3 regions of the Fictibacillus sp. 23RED33 genome follow, and region 3 is predicted to be linked to each of the others. Evidence: riboswitches for the same ligand, from Rfam matches in the RefSeq annotation. Region 3 holds a riboswitch; each other region holds the start of a gene.
The links. A riboswitch is a leader RNA that binds a small molecule or an ion and turns the genes downstream of it on or off. The one in region 3 is predicted to bind cyclic di-AMP.

Region 1: another riboswitch for cyclic di-AMP. It lies ahead of IHV09_RS03270 (hypothetical protein); the one in region 3 lies ahead of IHV09_RS01125 (potassium channel family protein).
Region 2: another riboswitch for cyclic di-AMP. It lies ahead of IHV09_RS20285 (dicarboxylate/amino acid:cation symporter); the one in region 3 lies ahead of IHV09_RS01125 (potassium channel family protein).

Annotation. Positions count from the first base shown of each region.
Region 1 is NZ_JACZDX010000001.1:615,740-622,559, forward strand. Features, by position in the region: gene IHV09_RS03250 (Ger(x)C family spore germination protein) at 1-543, shown strand, start outside; gene IHV09_RS03255 (DHH family phosphoesterase) at 587-1,771, opposite strand; gene IHV09_RS03260 (MFS transporter) at 2,003-3,286, shown strand; gene IHV09_RS03265 (hypothetical protein) at 3,338-3,586, shown strand; cyclic di-AMP (ydaO/yuaA leader) riboswitch at 3,868-4,007, shown strand; cyclic di-AMP (ydaO/yuaA leader) riboswitch at 4,061-4,212, shown strand; gene IHV09_RS03270 (hypothetical protein) at 4,445-4,858, shown strand; gene IHV09_RS03275 (hypothetical protein) at 4,883-5,020, shown strand; gene IHV09_RS03280 (HPr family phosphocarrier protein) at 5,098-5,373, shown strand; gene IHV09_RS03285 (hypothetical protein) at 5,397-5,504, shown strand; gene IHV09_RS22770 (potassium-transporting ATPase subunit F) at 5,513-5,581, shown strand; gene kdpA (potassium-transporting ATPase subunit KdpA) at 5,594-6,820, shown strand, end outside.
Region 2 is NZ_JACZDX010000010.1:35,904-42,723, reverse strand. Features, by position in the region: gene IHV09_RS20305 (Fe(3+) ABC transporter substrate-binding protein) at 1-240, shown strand, start outside; gene IHV09_RS20300 (ABC transporter permease) at 356-1,978, shown strand; gene IHV09_RS20295 (ABC transporter ATP-binding protein) at 1,978-2,691, shown strand; gene IHV09_RS20290 (hypothetical protein) at 2,898-3,092, opposite strand; cyclic di-AMP (ydaO/yuaA leader) riboswitch at 3,270-3,436, shown strand; gene IHV09_RS20285 (dicarboxylate/amino acid:cation symporter) at 3,605-4,840, shown strand; gene IHV09_RS20280 (hypothetical protein) at 4,997-5,686, shown strand; gene IHV09_RS20275 (DNA-3-methyladenine glycosylase) at 5,683-6,258, opposite strand; gene IHV09_RS20270 (hypothetical protein) at 6,425-6,589, shown strand; gene fbpA (Fur-regulated basic protein FbpA) at 6,715-6,820, shown strand, end outside.
Region 3 is NZ_JACZDX010000001.1:203,885-210,704, forward strand. Features, by position in the region: gene spoIIP (stage II sporulation protein P) at 1-620, shown strand, start outside; gene cls (cardiolipin synthase) at 1,170-2,672, shown strand; gene IHV09_RS01120 (undecaprenyl-diphosphate phosphatase) at 2,781-3,563, shown strand; cyclic di-AMP (ydaO/yuaA leader) riboswitch at 3,642-3,797, shown strand; gene IHV09_RS01125 (potassium channel family protein) at 3,937-4,593, shown strand; gene IHV09_RS01130 (TrkH family potassium uptake protein) at 4,597-5,949, shown strand; gene IHV09_RS01135 (GerAB/ArcD/ProY family transporter) at 6,090-6,820, shown strand, end outside.

The DNA of each region.
Region 1 (6,820 bases), 410 kb from region 3:
CCATACTTGCCCCTCCTAAAAAAAGAAAAAGACAAAATTAAAATAAATGGAGTTGGCCTATTTAAGGATGATCAATTAATAACGACGTTGCCTATTAAGGATGTATTCACACTAAAAATGTTGGTAGAACGTTTTAAAATGGGTACACATCAATATAAGATTAACGAAAATGAGTTTGTTGTAATCAACAATATCAAATCAACACCACACTATAAGGTCAAAATAAACAAAGGTACCCCTGAATTTAATATCCAGATAAAAATGGGTGCCAGAGTTCAAGAGTATCGAGGTAATAGACCACTTACAGCTAATCAAAATAAAGTAAAAGAACTTCAGATGCAAATAACAAGGAAGATTGAACAAGATGCTGCAAGAATTATCAAATTACTTCAAAATAATGGGGTTGATCCGATCGGTCTAGGTTCTAAATATGAAGCTCATTACCGTGACTTTGATTTAAAAAAGTGGGAAGAGCAATATCCAGATGTAAAAGTGAAAGTGAATGTTGACTTAGAAGTGATACACACCGGTGTTGTAGAATAAAGGAAAAGGACTGCCTTTTATGGCAGTCCTTCTTTCTTTCTGGTTAATTATTGTTATTTGCTTCATCATCGCGCATCAGCCAGCCTTCAAAGTGGCGCTTAACGTAATTTTCAGCGTCTTGGTAGCTTGCAAATTTTTCATCTACTGGATGTGTCTTATGTGTGATCAGCCATGTTTGATTATCTTCTGAATAGATCTTAGATACTTCACGATGATTGTTCACATATAAGCTGCCATCAGGATTTTCCTTCACGTTGTGCTCGTTCTTCGGTGCATCGATTCGTCTAGGTTGTTCATGGAATGCAGCAACAACAAACTTTTCAAATGCTTCAGAAGTCATGTTTCCTCCAGAAGCTTTTGGATGCCCGCCGCCGCCATATTGTTTGGCGTAGATCGAACAATCCACCTCTTCATGAATGGTACGAAGACCGATCCGTTTGTTAGCGATATTTAGAATCACAATCAAGTCTAAGTGAGGATTCTCACGATTGATCTCGTTCCCAAGCTCAGAGTGATAACGTTCGGCATGAAGAATACCAACCTTATACGTTTTCTCTTCAGATCCTTCGCCTAAAGACCAAGTATCCCAGATTTCGACCATCTGACGTTGTTTCTTTTTAATATAATCTGCAATATTTTCTTCTTCAAGATCCAGAATCGTTGTTTCTGTTTCTGAAAACTGAAAAGAATCACCTTTTAAACGATCCATGATCTGATCCTCAAATTTATCAGGAGGAAGGATAAAGAATAAGTCGTTAAGACGCTTAGCTTCAACTTTTTGGTCAAACCATTCCCACGTATCATATAAACGCACAAGTTCTACATATTCATCGAGCGCACCTGTTGGTTTAAGCTTACCGTTCTCGATCAAATATTCATAGAAAAGGGAAGTAGCACAAGTTAAACGTTCATCATCATAACGAACTTGAACATGCCCCCAATCAAAACCATTGAAATGAAGCGCTGTTGCATGGTGGTCGATCAGCTTTACTTTTCCACCTGCATTAGATCGTTCATCAAGTCGCATCATTAATTCTTCGTTAACCGCAATATCTGTAATGATAATTTCTGTTTTTCTTTCTCTCGGATTATCAAGCAGCATCTCTACACGGTCATTAATCGTTCCATGTGAACAATACGATATTTTACAGTTGTCTCCAAATGCTAGTTGTGCTAAATAACCGCACGATTTTCCGTCTAAATCGTTGTGTGAAAATAAATGAATCATGTTAGTATCCTCTCTATTATGCTCTCTGTCTAGAGTATCGTCATAAAGCATAAAGTTCAACCTTTATATCGTAGTATTCTTTTCATTTACAAATTCAGCTGATTTTAACACCGAAAACGGAATGAATATGCTAAATCATTCTTGTGAAATTTCACAAGAATTTATTTACAATTGACGGCATTAGGTAGAAAATGGTAATGATGCAAATTATTTAAAGTTGGGGGTTATGATGTGAAGGAGTTTCTGAAAGTGTTTCAGAATAAAAACTTCAGCAAGCTGTTTTTTGCTGGTTTTACTTCAATGATGGGAAGTATTATAGGCGTTACAGCTTTTATGTTTTATTTGTTAGATAAGTTCGGTGAACAACCGTTTTATGCCACACTTGCAGAATTGATGTATTCTCTGCCAACACTAGCTGTTTTCTTTATCGTAGGGGTATTAGCCGATCGAATGGATCGTCAAAAAATCGCACTTTATTGTGATTGGATTTGTGCAGGGCTGTGCCTCTTATTAATGGGTGCTATATGGCTAGACTGGATGCCTTTGATTTTTGCTATCTTATTCTTAAGAAGTGCAGTAGGTAAATTCTTTTTTCCTGCTGATCAAGCGATGGTACAAGGTGTACTCTCGAAAGAGGATTATGCAATTGCAGCTGGATTGAATCAAATGGTAGGTAGTTTATTTATGCTTTTCGGGAACATGATTGCCATTTTTATTTATTGGAGTGTAGGAATACAAGGAGCAATTGCATTTGACCTTGTTACATATGTTATATCAGCATTATTAATTATGAGTATGAGAGTTGATGAAGATGTTCGTCTGCCGAACGGACAACACAGGTTCAAAGATATTCGTGTAAAGATGGTATGGAAGGATTTTGTTGCGGGGTTCAATTACATTAAACAATCTAAGCTTCTACTTTCATTAATCTTTGGTTTTTTCTTGTTTGGTATAGTAAATGGTGGATTGTCAGTTATGCCGGCTTTTATCATGAAATATAAACTCGCTCCAGATAATTACGAGCAAATGATGATGTGGATGGGTGTCGTGTTTGGTGTATCTATCCTTACAGGGAGTGTTATTTGTTCGATGCTCGCTAAAAAGATCAGACTCTCGTATGCGATTGTTCTTGGTCTATTCGTAAGTGGATTGTCACTTGGTTTATGCGCCATCGCGCCAAATGTGTTGACATTCTTTATTTTTACAGGATTGGCTGGGTTTAGCATTCCATTAATCAATATTGGAATCGGTGGCTGGTTACCTAAGATCGTAGACCCTAAAATGATGGGACGTGTTCAAGGATGGATTACACCGATCAATATGCTATCTCACACCATGACACTCGGTTTAATCGCTGTGTTTTTCCCGAAAATTCTAACCGTAGAAATGCTGTTCTGGGTTGTGGGAGGATGTCTGATTCTTGTTGGACTATTCTACATGTTCACTCTACCCAGGTATGATATTGAAGAAAATGATAACAAAAATGAGTTTGAATTAGAAAAAGTACCAGTTTAAAGCTGGAGATTATGGCGAAGCCCTTTTATAATGAAAAGCGGAGGGGAAGTCATGGCAACTTTTCAAAACGTACTATTCTGGATTTTTTTAATCTTACCAATTATTCTATTCTTTGTAGCAATAGCGAGAACTTCATGGGTGTTGTTGCTTGTTAACTTTTTTTTAGCTCTACCGATCATTTGGTTTGTGAGCTGGATTACAGAAAGTTATGGAGCTGTCTTTGTAGTGTTTGCGATTCATCTGTTCACAGGCGTATGGCTCTGGACTAAAAGACAGAGATTGGATTTTAGATCGTTTTAACCAAGCTAAGCAAAGTAAAATTTGCTTAGCTTTTTTATTTTTTAAAAAAAATTTAAGTTTCAAAACTTGGTTTTTTTAGAATATTACAACTATTATTTTCTTTGAAATGTATCGAAAAATTGAGAAAGTGAAAGAAAAAAGATGATTTGTTTGTTTTTTATTTCTTAAATAAGTTTATTTAATTCGTTTTTATACGAAATATGAATATTTTAGAGTTTTTAATGGATTTACAACGGTGAAAACCAGGAGTAATATATTTCTTATCGTAAAACTTTAAAATTTTTCCATGACCGCTGAATCCATTATTGGAACGGAGGAACCATCGGCAGTTTCCATTGCCTGGGGTGAAACTTATAAAGTCGGGCGACTTCTGCCGTCCGAACCCGTCAGCTAACTTCGTAAGCGTGGTAGGAGAGGGAAGGTGAATTTAAAAAAGAGTAATGACAATTTAACAAACTATGATTTTAATATCATGCGTCTTTATCGCTTAATTCCTAAGTTTAGGAAGCGGGGGAACCAACCGCAGTTCTTCGTATCTGCATGGGGTGAATCTCGAGAGATCGAGTAGGGCTACTCTCAAGCCCGAATCCGTCAGCTAACTCCGTAAGCGTACAGAGAGAGGCAACAAATTTCGTGTATTCACACGCTTATTCAAGTATGTGTAGAAGCCGCGAGAAGAGTTCCTCTTCCGCAGGCTTCTTTTTTGTTGCCTTTTTTTCACTATCCAAAAGTATAACTTGTCGGCACGATGGTTTTCGGCGTAGTAACAAGTTTAAGACGATAGTATAAGTGCAGCTAAGGCTGACATGAGAGGCTAGAAGTTAGCCTAGTTTTCTTTAAGAGATGGAGGGTGGAACGATGGAGAAATCATCTGGGAACGTGCTCATTATGTTTCCTGATCTAGTTTCAGATGTTTTTATTTCAAAACTAAGATTGTGTGAAGACTATCAATCTCTTGTTCTCTGTGTTCCTAACCGAGAAGAAGCAGAAAGACTCTCACAAGTTGGGTTTCAACATGTATATGTCATGAATTATGTTGACAAGCGTAAAGTTATCGAGATGGTAGGTCCTTTTGTTCAAAAAATCATTGTTGTTGAATCTGGATTTTTAGAATGTTGCCAAACGATTGAACTCATTCGCAGCATTTATAACATACCTGTTTATGTCATCAAATCAGACACACGGTATATTTCCAGAGTTTATAAGGAGTTGGGTGCAGATTACGTAATCTATAACAAAACCGGTAATATTCAATTCTTACTTTCTTCATAAAAAAAAGAGCGGAGGAATTCATTTATGAGATTAAGTCCAAACGAAATTGAACAGATTTTGTTAAAAGCGAAAAGAGATCAATTGAATGCTTATTATGCAAGTGTGATTCAACATAGTCTCTCAAAATGGATCATACAAGACACGCTTAGAAGTAAAGGTTAAGCAATTACAGGAGGGAACCCATCAAAGATAAGATGTTCCCTCTGTAAATCCAAACCAGTGATAGGCAGGGTGAAGACATGGGGACAGAGTCAGTTGTTTTATTGCCAAAAAGGTTGTCGATCGGACAGATCAATGAATTTGTCAATGCTGCTGGTTCTTTCGAAAGTGAGATTCTTTTCTTTTATCAAGGCATACAGATTAATGCGAAAGGCTTACTATCCGTTAATCTATTCTTTTTGTCACACTATTCAAGAAATCAAAACGAACCGATCACACTTAGAATTGAAGGTTGTGATGCTCAAGAGGCTATCAAAAATTTATCTCTAATGCTGAATGGTTACTTAGAACAATGAACTAATAAAAAGAAGGTGTAAAAATGTTAGATGTGATGATGGTTTTATTGATGGTAGGAATGCCTGTCTTAATGATGGGTCTAGCAAAATGGTCATCAAGTGTTGTTGATGAAGGAAGTGTAAATAAATGATGACTGTCATGTTTGGATTAGCCGTTTTAACAACGGTGTATCTTCTTTACGTATTATTGAATCCAGAGAAATTTTAGGAGGTTTTTCCGTTGTTAGTCAGTTTACTCTCTATAGCTATAACTCTACTTATAGCTCTTTTACTTGCAAAACCAGTAGGAATTTATTTAGCGAACTCGTTCAATTATTCGAATAAGAACAAACTCTTTTATCCTTTCGAAAAACTGATTTATTCCATTAGTGGAATGAAAAATAAAAATCAATCTTGGAAAGTTTATGCTTCATCAGTCATTGTGATCAATGCGATTATGATTCTATTAGTTTATTTAATCTTCCGTTTCCAAGGCAGTTTGCCTCTGAATCCGAGTAAGATAGCAAACATGGATCCAAGCCTTGCGTTTAACACAGCAGTAAGTTTTATGACGAATACGAATCTGCAGCATTACAGTGGTGAAAGTGGTTTATCCTATCTTTCACAGATGATTGGCATTCTTTTCATGATGTTTGTTGCACCAGCTACAGCATTAGCAGTAGCAATCGCATTCATTCGTGGGCTATCTGGCAAGTCTTTAGGAAACTTTTTTGTGGATATGGTTAGGGGTATCATTCGTGTGTTACTACCGATCGCTTTTGTAACAGGACTCATTTTCGTCGCACTTGGAGTACCGCAGACATTAGATCCAACGGTTACAGCGACTACAGTTGAAGGTGGAAAACAAAACATTGCAGTTGGCCCAGTTGGTTCGTTTTTATCCATAAAAGAATTAGGAAATAACGGCGGTGGATTTTTCGGAGTTAACTCAGCGCATCCGTTTGAAAACCCGAACGGGCCGAGCAACTTTATTCAAATCTTATTGATGCTCCTATTACCGATGGCATTACCGTTTACGTACGGAAAGATGGTTGGAAATCCAAAGCAGGGACGTATTCTTTTCGTTTCCATGACGATGATGTTTATTATGTTCCTTGGCATCTCCCTAAGTGCCGAATATCAGGGAAACCAAGCAATCAATGCTCTAGGTGTGCAACATGATCAAGGAAGCATGGAAGGAAAGGAAGTACGATTTGGTGTCGCTCAGTCTTCACTTTACTCGGTTGTTACAACGGCTTCAGAAACGGGGGCTGTAAATACGATGCACGATACACTGACTCCGCTAGGCGGATTAGTTACATTATCCAATATGATGTTAAATACCGTTTATGGCGGTGTAGGGGCAGGCTTTGTCAACGTCTTAATGTATGCGATTATTGGTGTTTTCTTATCTGGATTAATGGTGGGACGTACCCCGGAATTTCTAGGTAAAAAGATTGAAGGTAAA
Region 2 (6,820 bases), on a different contig from region 3:
GTTACGAAACACGCTAAGAACAAAGAGAATGCTATAGAATTAATGGAATATCTGTCTAGTCCAAAAGTTCAAGAAGTATTTGCTGAAGCCAACTACGAGTATCCGGTTAATAAAGAAGTAGAACCTTCAGAGCTTTTAGAGTCTTGGGGTCCGTTTAAAGAACAAGATCTTAACCTTTCTGAGTTAGGTGAAAACAATGCAGATGCTGTTAAGATTATGAATGAAGTCAGCTGGAAATAAACGTTAATATTTTGCCGTATCACGATTTGTGATACGGCTAATTCCATGTAAAAACAAACAACAAGAACAATGCTGATGAGTAAAGAAGGTGAAAATATTGTATTTCATTCGAAAAATGAGATCACAGTTTAATAGTTGGGCTTTGCTTAGTGTGATTTTTTCTACTTTAATCCTTTTACCGGCTTTGCTCATCATGGTTCAGTTATTCGCTGAGAGTAATGAGAATTGGGAACACATTAAAGAATTCATGTTGAAAAATTATATCGTAAATTCCGTGACACTCGTTGGTTTTACTGGTCTTTTCACAGTGCTGATCGGTGTAAGTGCGGCATGGCTAGTTTCCGCCTATAAAGTTCCTATGCATCGGTTCTTTAAGTGGGGTCTTATCCTCCCACTTGCGATTCCACCATACATTGGAGCCTATACGTACCATGGTATTTTAAATTATACAGGTGTCATTCAGACGTCACTAAGGAACCAGTTTGGTATAAAAGTGGACCAAAAGTTCTTTGACATCATGAACATACCCGGTGCTGTTTTTATCTTTACGATGTTCCTATATCCATATGTATATATCATCACAAAAAGTTTCTTAGAAAATCAGTCATCATCACTGATTGAGAATGCACGGTTGCTAGGAAAAGGATCGTTCATGACATTTATACAAGTCGTCCTTCCTGTGTCACGTGCAGCGATCGTTGGTGGAGTTAGTTTGGTCATTCTTGAAGTTTTCAATGATTACGGGGTAGTAAAGTATTTTGGTATTCAAACATTTAGTACAGCAATATTTCAAGCGTGGTTTGGGATGGGAGATATCTATTCGGCTATCAAGTTAGCGGGTACTTTGATGTTTATCGTAGTTTTGATCTTGATCTTAGAAAAAGTAATAAGGGGCAGGAAACAGTATAGCTATTCCACTTCAAAAGTCCGCCCGTTACAACCTAAAGAACTTAAAGGTTGGAAAAAGTTCGCTGTGCTTAGTTTTTTCATCTCTTTATTTGCTCTAGCTTTCGGAATTCCTTTCATTCAGCTTATACATTGGGTGTATATGACTTATGACGTTATTTTAAATACTGCTTTTGTTGACTTGATTTGGAACTCGGTCTTTGTTGCTTCTATAGGTTCAGTTCTTATCATTATCGTCGCTCTAATTATCGCCAACTTTAGTCGTCTATCAAAAGGTTGGATGGGGAAGCTTTTTTCAAAAATAACGGTTTTAGGGTATTCGATTCCTGGAGCTGTAATTGCAATAGGTGTATTGACCTTATTTCTCTCACTAGACGAAAAGGTATTCACGTTATATGAATGGTTAGGGTTAGAGCCAACTCTTGTGCTGAGCTTAAGTATTAGTATGCTGATCTTTGCCTATGTGGTCCGTTTTCTAGCAGTTGGTTTTAACTCCATCGAATCAGGCTTTGATAAGGTAGGAACGGTTTTCACAGAAGCTTCTAGGACATTAGGTATGTCGGTAACGAAGACGTTTTTTAAAGTGGATATTAAGATGATTAAAGGTGCTATTGCTGGTGGTTTTATCCTTGTTTTTGTAGATATATTAAAAGAGCTGCCTCTTACTCTTATCCTTCAGCCTTTTAATTTTTATACGCTAGCTACCAAAACATTTCAATACGCAAGTGACGAACGTATTCACGAAGCCTCTGTTTCATCAATGGTGATTATTTGTATAAGTGCACTTTCCATCTTCTTTTTACACAGAGTTTTAGAAAAGGAGCCAAAATAATGTTTGTTCAAATCAAAGACTTAGCGTTTCATTATAAAAATTCGCGTAACCCTTTGTTCGAAAATCTTTCTTTAAACTTTAATCAAGGAGAAGTTTCGGTGATCTTAGGAGAAAGCGGAAGCGGGAAAAGTACGTTACTTCGTCTTATAGCAGGACTAGAGGTGCCCTCAAGAGGATCGATCCTCATAGATCAGGCTGTCATGAATGATACATTTCGTTTTGTTCAGCCAGAAAAACGTGGTGTAGGTTTGGTTTTTCAAGATTATGCTTTGTTCCCTCATATGACGGTTGAAAAGAACATAAAATTTGGCTTAACGAAAATGAATCGTAAGCAGAAGCAAGCACGCATGGAAGAATTATTGGCTATTGTGGGAATGGAGGACTATGCTTCTCGTTATCCTTATGAATTGAGCGGTGGACAGCAGCAGCGTGTTGCACTAGCTAGGGCTATGGCACCAAATCCATCTTTGATCATGTTTGATGAACCATTTAGCAATCTCGATTCTAAGCTTCAACTACAGATTCGGGATGAGTTACAGGAAATTTTAAAACGTACGGGGATCACGTCTATTTTTGTAACTCACGATGAAGAGGATGCTCGTGCTATAGGGGACAGGATCATACTAATGAACAATGGAAAGATACAGGATGAAGGGCGTCCAGAAATGGTATTGAAGAGGAATAAAGAACAATTATCACTCGCATACGTATAAAAACAAAAAACCGGGATATCCCGGTTTTTATTTTTGGCTGTTTTCTAAAGAATTGTTACTAATAGATCTTTTTGAATTTGCCTATATAACTGTTGATTGGAGTGGTAAAGTGACACGTACGAATGTGGTTCACGCCTGCCCCATGGAAAGCGAGCAGCCTGGAACGGAAATCCACACTTCCAAAAGAAACTATGTTTTAAACAGCCTTATTTTTTAAATTGAGTATCTAATTTACCGTTCATATCGATTAAAAATCCGATTTCTCTTCCTAATAATTCACCTAATTCTTTTGCTTTCTTTTCGCTTTCGTTCTTTATTTGTTCAATCGTAAGTTCACCTTTTAATTTGGATGCTCCAACGATTATACTTAATTCACCTTTTTCATAAAATACGATTTTCATTTACAATACCTCCCTGAAAAATAGAACCTTATATATAATTCGTTTTTTTCTATATGCTTTTGGGGTAGAAGTGAGAATATGGAAAAACATTCATCATGAAACAATTAATTGGAATAAATAAGCATAGTGAGTATTCTTGACAAAAATTTATGTATGTTGATAAAATTAGAGCATATTATATATGATTCGCTGAATTCGGATGTTCTATTCTATAGAATATCTTGAAGCGGGGGAACCACGATATGGCTTATAAAGCCTAGGGATGAATTTGTGCATACACAAAAGGGACAACTCTCAATTTCCTAATCCGACAGCTAACCTCGTAAGCGTTTTTGGAGAGAGAACTCTATACATGGGCTCAGTCTATGTGTTGCGGTGTATTCCCACGGAAAATCCTCTCTATTTTCGGTGGGTTTTTATATGCAACAAATAGGGCATGTATTAGTATAAAATTTCTTCATCGTACTGCACACTAAATAGTGAGAAGATTTTAACAAAGGGGGTACTTTATTATGAAATTGTCTACAAAAATTTTAATTGCACTTGCACTTGGGGTTGTCGCGGGATTAATTCTTAATCTAGCTGTACCAGATGCTTTTTCAACACTGGATAAATACGTTTTAAAGCCAGTCGGGACATTATTCTTAAACCTTATTAAAATGTTAGTTGTTCCAATTGTTTTTTTCTCAATCGTACTTGGAACTGCGGGATTAGGTGATCCGAAGAAACTTGGAAGAGTGGGTGCCAAAACGGTTGGGTTCTTCTTAGGAACTACAACAATTGCGATTACGATCGCGATGGCTTTAGCGCTTATCTTTCAACCAGGTGTAGGGGACTTTAAAACAGAAGGTGCTAAGTTTGAGCAACAAGAAGCGCCAGCAGTTACGGACACGTTGCTGAACATTATTCCTACTAATCCAATTCAATCGATGGCTGAAGGAAACATGCTTCAAATTATCGCGTTTTCCGTATTTGTAGGATTTGCTTTAACGATGTTGGGAAGCAAAACAAAAGGTATTATGGATTTAATTGAACAAGGTAACGACATTATGATGTATCTTGTAAACCTAATTATGAAATTTGCTCCATATGGTGCTTTTGCATTGATTGCTTCAGCGGTAGGAAGTCAAGGAATGGATGCTATCAAAGCGATGGGCTTATACATGAGCGTAGTTATTTTAGCTTTATTCATCCACTCTGTTGTCGCGTATGGTGGTTCAATTGCTCTATTTGCAAAGAAGAGCCCGCTCTGGTTCTTTAAAGGCTTTGCGCCGGCAATGTCAGTTGGATTTAGTACGTCTAGTTCAAATGCAACACTTCCAATCTCAATGAAAACAGCTCAAGAGAATTTAGGTGTTCGAAAATCGATAAGTGGTTTTGTACAGCCGCTTGGTGCAACGATTAACATGGATGGAACAGCTATCATGCAAGGTGTTGCGACGATTTTTATCGCTCAAGTATACGATGTTAACTTAGGTTTAACACAGATGCTTACTGTTATTTTAACGGCAGTGCTTGCTAGTATCGGTACAGCTGGTGTTCCTGGAGTTGGATTGATCATGTTAGCGATGGTATTGAACTCTGTAGGATTACCTGTCGAGGGTATTGCCTTAATCCTAGGTGTTGATAGACTTCTTGATATGCTTAGAACAGCTGTTAACATCACTGGTGATGCTGCTTGTGCTGTAATCGTTGATAAAGGCGAAGACAAACATCTTGGGACTCGTGAACAAGAAGTTAGTGCATAAATAATCACTTCAAAAGGCCGCGGTGTATACATATACCTGCGGCCTTTTTGTATGCCCATTTCCCTAGTTTACAAATGTTGAGTAAATAAATGTAAGCACTAATGAAAAATCATGGTAAAATAAGAAGATACTTAATGAGATTTCGGAGTGATCTTCTTGGAAAAATGGCTAGAGATACTAACGCTTGCAGCAAAGATCATATGGGTACAGATTCAAACCGCTATTAATCCTATCATCGAGTTAACAGAGAGCGCGATGAACTCTTTTTGGTTTGTCTTTTCACTCACGATCATCACAGGCTACGTATTACTAAGGCTTGTACAGAATGCAATTACTTATTATCAAGCTCATAATTTTATTCACAGAAAAATGAATAACGAACCCGCTAGTGATATAGAATTCACCCTATTTATGAAATCCCTTTGGAAGAAAGATCGATCTAAAGGTTTAGTGGCCAATGCCAAATCAGCTAAAAGCAGATACCTCCAGTTCAATGCTCAAGAACGTTTATCCATCCAGAACTACTTGCAGCATCGACTGAAATTTTTACGTACGAACCAGCCATTGTTCATCTTGGGAGCTGTTGTGATTGGAGTGCTTTCAAGTATAACAGTGAATGTTCTACCGATCGAGGCGGCTGCGCTTACTGCGGAAAATGTATTGAAAACAACGTTGTTCATCCTTTTCTGGTTGTTCATTATGCAAGCAAAATACGTTGCTATGAAAAAACAAACGTATCATCATCTAGCATGGATGCAAGATACCAATCGGACAACAGCGGTTGATTACATGCGGGAAGAGGATGTTACGGTTTCAACGAACAAAGAAAACAACCCTGCGTATTAACGTGATACGTAAGGGTTGTTTTTTATCCAGAACCGATAAGGATAATGAACAGCTTCTTCGGCATAGTGTATACCTATGCGTGGGCCAGAGATTATTTCATTTGGTACTAATTCAATTCCTTGTTCTATCCGTATATTTTCCTGATTCATTTTTTTACCATTATCATTCAATGTGAACCCCATTGCTTTGCTCAGTTTACCTGGACCATTCGTAAGCTGAACCTCATTCTTTACGCTCGCTCTTCTTTCCTTCATTATTTCTATTCCTTCAATTGGTTGCAGTGCTCTAATTAGTATGGCTTCAGGTTTATTAACGGGTCCGGAAACGATATTAAAGCAAACATGCATCCCATAAATAAAATAGGTGTAAATTGTACCTGCTTCACCGTACATCACTTCTGTTCTAGCTGTTCTTCGATTGTTATAGGAATGCGCAGCTCGATCTTCAGGGCCTAGATAGGCTTCAGTTTCCACGATGTATCCCGATGTTATTACGTCTTCATGGATATGTATCAGTTTCATTCCTAAGAGATCTTTTGCTAGATCTAGAGTTGGTAATCCCCATAGTTTCATTTATATCTCCTTGTTATGTATGACATGTATTATTTATTAGTACAATAACAACAGGTTCATGTAAATTTATGTTTCCTTTTGTCGAAGTTTTACAAACCGTAAAAAAGAGGAAATTACGAAAGAAAAAAGAATTTTTTATAAAGCAGATGAATAGGAGGCGTTTAATATGGACGGTTGGGTGAATGAAACAGGAATTTATGAAAATCTCTCCAAACGACGCTGGGAGTACTGGGAAGTAAGTCAACATGGAATTAAAACCATGGTTTCCTGGCTATGCTGGAATGCCCCTAATTCGGTTTATGAACAATGGAGTAAATCTGTCTTACACTAGCAATAATCTCGTGTGAAGTTCCTTTTTGTATAAGGAACTTTTTTGTTTGCTTAGCAGGCTTGAATCTTCTTTTATGTGGTTAGAATGGATAACAATGATGATTCACAAAAAGGAGAAGATTTTATATGGATTCGCAGAAAGGACAACTGCGTCGAGCGGTTGAAGGACGTAAACAACGACTCATCCAGCATCTAATTCATAGAGGTTTGTATGGGTATGAAGACCATAGGT
Region 3 (6,820 bases):
ACAGTTGGGAATCGTTCTTACCTCACCTAAAAGGAGTAACAAATCCTGATCATGCTATTCATTCTAAAGTCAACATCACGATGGTAGGGAAAAAGCTAGGGGAAGAATTAGAGGCGAGAGGAATCGGTACATCCGTCGATATGACAAACATGACGGAGCTTTTGAGGAAAAATAACACAGACTATCGAAAGAGTTATCCGATGTCACGTACACTAGTTGAAAGTGCGATGGCGAGCAACAATGATATTGATTTAATCTTTGATCTGCATCGAGATTCTATGAGAGGAAAGTCTACAACAACACAAATTAATGGTAAGTCCTATGCGCGTACTTTATTCGTTATCGGTAAAGCGAATCCTAATTTTGAGAAGAACCAAAAAGCAGCACAAGAGATCAACGCGATCTTAGATAAAAAATACCCTGGTTTAAGTCGTGGGGTTATTGGAAAAAACAAAACTCAAGGAAATGGTGTTTATAATCAAGACCTTTCTGACCATGCTTTACTCATTGAATTTGGCGGAGTGGATAACAACATGGACGAGCTGTATAGAAGTGCAGAAGCGGTGGCAGATGCAGTGGCAGAGTACTACTGGAAAGAAAATGGAGCGAAAGCTGAATAAAGAATGTTGACTGGCTCCAGAGGTGGTGATAACCTCTGGAGCTTTTTTATGTTTTTCTATTTTTGCGGAAAATTAAAGTGGACAGTAAAAATAGCAGAGTGGACAGTAAACTTACAAAAGTGGACAGTAAATCATCAGAAGTGGACAGTAAAACTTAAAGAGTGGACAGTATTTTCGTCAAAGTCGACAGTAAGTGCTATAGAGGAGTCTATGAATGGGCGCCGTTTTGTTAATGACGGTAATTTTTTCAATTGACTAGTGAATCTGTCCGATTTGAAGATTAATCTGTCGGATTGGTTACATAATCTGTCCAATTCAAAATTCACCACCGATCGGTCACGCAAATTTCCGAAGCGTCTGTCTATCAACCCAATGCGTACACAAAAAAAACCGTTTCGAATGATTGAAACAATACCTAATTTCATAACAGTCGTGATTTCTGCAAATCCTAAGAAAAAATGGTATAAAAAGAGAAGAGCTCTTTGTTTTAATTACATGGTGAAGGGAATAAAGAGAGAAAGAGAAGATTGGTAAAAAAGGAGCACGTGCATGAAACGAATATGGGAATTTTTCCTCACACTATTGTTACTTGTCTGTTTATACATCGTTTTCTTTGCAGAAGGATATGTGATAATCAAAACGGTATTTGGGCTCCTTTACATCGCAGTGATTCTGTATACGATTTATTCGTTAATGCTCGAGAACAGAACAGCTCAACATACACTTCTTTGGATTTATGTATTAATTCTATTTCCGTTTATCGGATATATGTTCTACCTGTATTCTGGACAGCTTTATTTAAAAGGCCACCTTTTTAAATCGAAACGAAAAAAAGACAGAGACGAGTGGATCAGGGTATCTAAACAAGAAGAAAAGCCGGACTTTAGTGATTTAAAAAGACATCAGCAGTGCTTTGCAACGCACGCTCATCACATCACACTTACGCGTTTGAACAGAAAAACGAGTTCAAAAATTTTGAAGAATGGTCAAGAGACGTTTCCTGAAATTTTTGCAAGGCTGGAAGAAGCCAAGGAGTATATACATATTCAGTATTATATCTTTCGTTCAGATCGCCTTGGTAAAGACATTATCGACCTTTTAATAAAAAAAGCGAATGAAGGCGTGAAAGTTAGATTTTTGTTTGATGGGATAGGAAGTCTGTCTCTTCAGCAATATGATATCGACAGAATGAAAAAAGCAGGAATTCTCGTTGAAGCATTCTTACCTGTTCGATATGGTTTTTTTAATCAAAAGCTTAATTTCAGAAATCATCGTAAAATTATTATTATTGATGGGAAGGTTGGGTTTGTAGGGGGCTTGAATGTAGGCGTTGAGTATTTAGGAGAAGATCCGGAGATTGGTTTTTGGCGCGATACACACATGGTTATGGAAGGAGAAGCTGTTCAAGTTCTTCATGCCATATTTCTAATGGATTGGGAATATGTTTGTGGAGAAGATCTCTTAGAAGATAATCATCTTACAAGAGCATACCCCGCTGAAGGGGATGGTACTGTTCATGTGGTGGCAAGTGGTCCTGATACTCAGCTTGGAATCATGAGTGATCTATTCTATTCTTTGATCTCATGTGCAGAGAAATCAATCTGGATCGCAACACCATATTTTGTTCCTAATGAAGCGATTCGAACGGCTTTAAGAGTGGCAGCAAAAAAAGGTGTTCAGGTCCGTTTGTTGGTTCCTGAGATTAACGATGGATTCTTGACGCAATATGCGACGCGCTCTTATTTTCCAGAGCTTCTGCGTTCTGGAATAGAAATCTATTCCTACAAAAAAGGATTCCTTCATCAAAAAGTAATCATTATTGATGGTGATACAGCTTCAATCGGTACAGCTAATATGGACATGAGAAGTTTTCACCTTAACTTTGAAGTGAACGTATTCTTGCTGAATACATCATCTGTCTCAGATCTTGTAGAGCAATATGAAGAAGACATGGTGGAATCTATAAAAGTGAAACCCGTAGAGTTTTACAAAAGAGGTTTGTGGGAACGAACAAAAGAATCGTTTGCTCGTCTCTTCTCAGGTGTGCTTTAATCACAAATGCTCGTTAAGTAACACTAGAATGTTATCAAAAAACTAGAATAGAAAATCCTCCTCATGAATAGGTTGTACGAGACCATGAAAGTTGAGGGGGTTTTTTTTATGGATTGGCTCGAAGCCTTAATATTAGGCATTGTGCAAGGGATAACAGAATTTTTGCCTGTCAGTTCTACAGGACACCTCCTTCTAGGCAGGCAAGTGTTTCAGCTAGAAGAAGCCGGGTTGTTTCTTGATAGCATGCTTCATATAGGAACACTTATTGCTGTGATGACGGTTTATTGGAGAGAAATCTTAGAAGTTATAAAAAGACCACTCAGCAAAACGGGAGTTCTGCTTATCGCTGGAACGATTCCAACCGCTGTTATAGGACTAGCATTTAAAGATTTTTTTGAAGAGATCTCAAAAACCGGGATCACGGTTGGATGGGAGTTCTTAATTACAGGTTTTTTGCTTTGGTGGGCGGATTCTTATAAGCGAAATGGATATAAAGGGATTGAAGATATAACAATAAGGGATGCACTTGTGATCGGTACGTTTCAAGGTGCGGCTATTCTTCCTGCTATTTCACGATCAGGACTAACGATTGCAGCAGCGCTCTTTTGCAAGATCGATAAAAAAGCAGCGGCCTATTTTTCTTTTTTATTATCCATACCATCTATCGCAGGAGGAGTAGTATTGCAGTCAAAAGATCTATTTACGGGTGGACATCCACCTATCTCTTATTCAGCCTTATTGGTCGGTACTTTAGCATCGGCTCTATTTGGATATGTGGCGGTAAAGTGGATGATCAAACTCCTTCAAACCGGTACGTTAAAAGGATTTGCTGTCTATGTTTGGTTGATTGGAATAGTAGTATTGATCCTTCAATTTTCAGGTAAAATGTAAAGTATTTGTTAACACTAAAAAAATGGATTGACTTTTAAAAGATAGAGGATTACAGTATATGTAATTCAAAATTTAGCAGGCTTTAGATCGCTGAATTTACAGTTATTTTTATGGTGAAACTACTGTAAAACGGGGGAACCAATCTTTTGGGGTGAATTTTGCTCTATTTGCAAAAAGGGATACTCCAATCCCTAATCCGACAGCTAACCCCGTAAGCGTCATGTCACTGGAGAGGTCAATTTGGTGGAAAACCGGACCCGCTTCTTTGTGTGGTCTTTTTTTGCGTTTTTTTACTTAAATTTATATACCTCTTGACCAGCAAGGCTAGAGAACAACGAAGCAAAAACTTCATGGATTTTAAGGGGAGACCATAATGAAAAAACAGTTTGCAGTAATTGGTTTAGGACGTTTTGGAGGCAGCATCTGTCGAGAATTTGCGACGATGGGCTATGATGTTCTAGCTATAGATAAAGATATGGAAAGAGTAAATGAGTTTGCAACAATAGCTACTCAGGCTGTTCAAGCTAACTCTACGGATGAAAACGTAATGAAGTCTTTAGGAATCCGAAATTTTACACAGGTAATTGTTTCGATCGGTGAAGACATCCAAGCAAGTATCTTAACTACTTTACTTTTAAAAGAAGCAGGCGTTCAAAAAGTATGGGTAAAAGCACAGAATGACTATCATCATAAAGTGTTGGAAAAGCTAGGAGCAGACCGTATTATCCACCCAGAGCGTGATATGGCGCTTCGCGTTGCTCAACTCATATCTTCTGAAAAGATTATTGATTTTATTGAGCTATCGCATGAACACAGTATTGTTGAGATAGGTGTAACGGATAAGCTAGTGAATCGGACGCTAACAGATCTAGATGTTCGTGCACGCTATGGATGTAATATCGTCGCAATCAAACGCGGAGATGAGATACTCGTTTCACCGATTGCTGATGTATCTCTTCAATATGGGGATATACTTGTCGTGATCGGTCGTAACGAAGATCTAAATCGTTTTGAGGATGAGGAAGTGTAAGCATTGGCACTACATGTTAGAAAGCATAAACGTTTTTTGCACAACCCAATTAGATTGAACCCTCCTCAGTTTTTAGCGTTACTATTTTTATTTCTTATTTTCGTTGGGACGTGTTTGTTAAAGCTTCCTATTGCCCATGAAAAAACGTTATCGTGGGTAGATGCTTTTTTTATTGCAACTTCAGCAGCAACAGTAACAGGCTTAGCTACTGTTGATCCTGGCTCAACGTTCACACTCTTTGGTGAGATCGTCATCTTGTTCTTAATCCAAGTCGGAGGACTTGGGGTCATGTCATTTGCTTCATTAGTCGTTATTATGATGGGGAGGAAAATATCCATCAAACAACGTGTTCTGATGCAAGAAGCACTCAACCAGCCTTCTATAGGCGGGGTAATCCGGTTAGTTCGAAATCTGTTTGTATTTTCAATCAGCATCCAGATTATCGCCATCTTTTTTCTATCACTAAGGCTTGTTCCAGACTTTGGTGTTAGTAAAGGAATTTACTATAGCATCTTTCATGTTATATCGGCATACAACAATGCAGGATTCTCGTTGTGGTCTGACGGTCTAATGGGTTATGTAGGAGATCCGATGGTGAACATCGTCATATCGTTTCTGTTTATAACAGGGGGAATTGGGTTTACCGTATTGGTTGATATATGGGTGAGCCGAAGCTGGAAAAAACTTTCTCTTCATACAAGAGTGATGTTGCTTTCTACTTTGATTATTAATATTGTGGCAATCTTGTTCTTCTACTTATTTGAGTTTAATAATCCTAAGACCATTGGAATGCTTTCAGGTGCTGAGCAATTCTGGGCTTCTTATTTCCAAGGTGTAACACCGAGAACAGCAGGTTTTAACTCGATTGATATGACAGCCATAAATCCTGATACATCCTTGTTGATGATTCTTTTAATGTTTGTTGGGGCAGGAAGTACCTCTACTGGTGGAGGGATAAAGCTGACCACGTTTGTTGTTATTATTTTTACGGTTGCAGCTTTCTTAAAAGGGAAAGAAAGTACGGTTGTTATGAAGCGGACCATTCGAAATGCTGTTGTTTACAGAGCTCTTGCTATTACAACTATTTCTATTTTGTTTATCTTTGCCGCATTATTTATTATCACATATGTCCAGAAAGATGTTTCATTCATGGTGATCGTGTTTGAAGTCGTTTCTGCATTTGGAACAGTTGGATTAAGTATGGGACTTACCCCAGATCTCACAGTCATCGGAAAAATTGTGATCTGTGTGGTAATGGTTTTCGGTAAATTAGGACCGCTAACACTGGCGTTCAGTCTTGCTAAACAAACAAAAGATAATATTAGGTATCCAGACGGTGAAGTGTTCACTGGATAGAGGAATGAAAGCTGATGCAGAACGGGTGTATTCCCACATTTTGCGTCAGCTTTTTTGGTTATTTATGGGTTAATCTCTTTACTCTTGGGAATGCTAAAACGAGATTTCAATGCTGTTTCTAAGAGAGGAAGAGAATCGTCATGCAAAAAATTAAAGAAGCTTTTCTCGTTTCTCCCTTTCTTGTGTTTTTTCTTGTCCATTCTGAACAAGTAGGGGTAGGGGTGCTAGGCTATCAGCGTATCATCGCTAAATACGCTGGCTATGATTCCTGGATATCAGTCATCATAGCTGCCATTTTTGTACATGCTCTTATATGGATGATTTATTATGTGCTCGATAACGGCGATGGGGATATCGTATCAACTCATAAATCGCTGTTTGGTGGTTTGATTGGAAACTTATTTAATCTATTTTTACTTCTATATTTTCTGCTCTGGTCGATTACAGTGTTACGAACGTATATTGAAGTCATACAAGTATGGATGTTTCCCACTCTAAGTACTTGGAAGATCGCTGCTGTATTCCTGATATTAACGTACTATGTGGTTTCGTCTGGTTTTCGAACGGTGGCGGGCATCTGTTTTTTAGGAGTTGTCATTCCATTAGGTTTGATCGTGTTACTCGTATACCCATTGGAATTTACTCATTTTTCTAATCTCCTGCCGGTCTTTGATGAGAATGTAAAAGACTATTTATCTGCAACGAAAAATATGATGCTGAGTTATCTTGGTTTTGAAACACTTCTTGTTTTTTATCCGTTTATTAAAAATGCAAAGCGGTCTCAAAAATTTGCGCATCATGCTAATCTTTTTACATTTATGATGTATTTGCTAGTCACTTTGTTTTCATTTGCGTTCTTTAGCGAAGAACA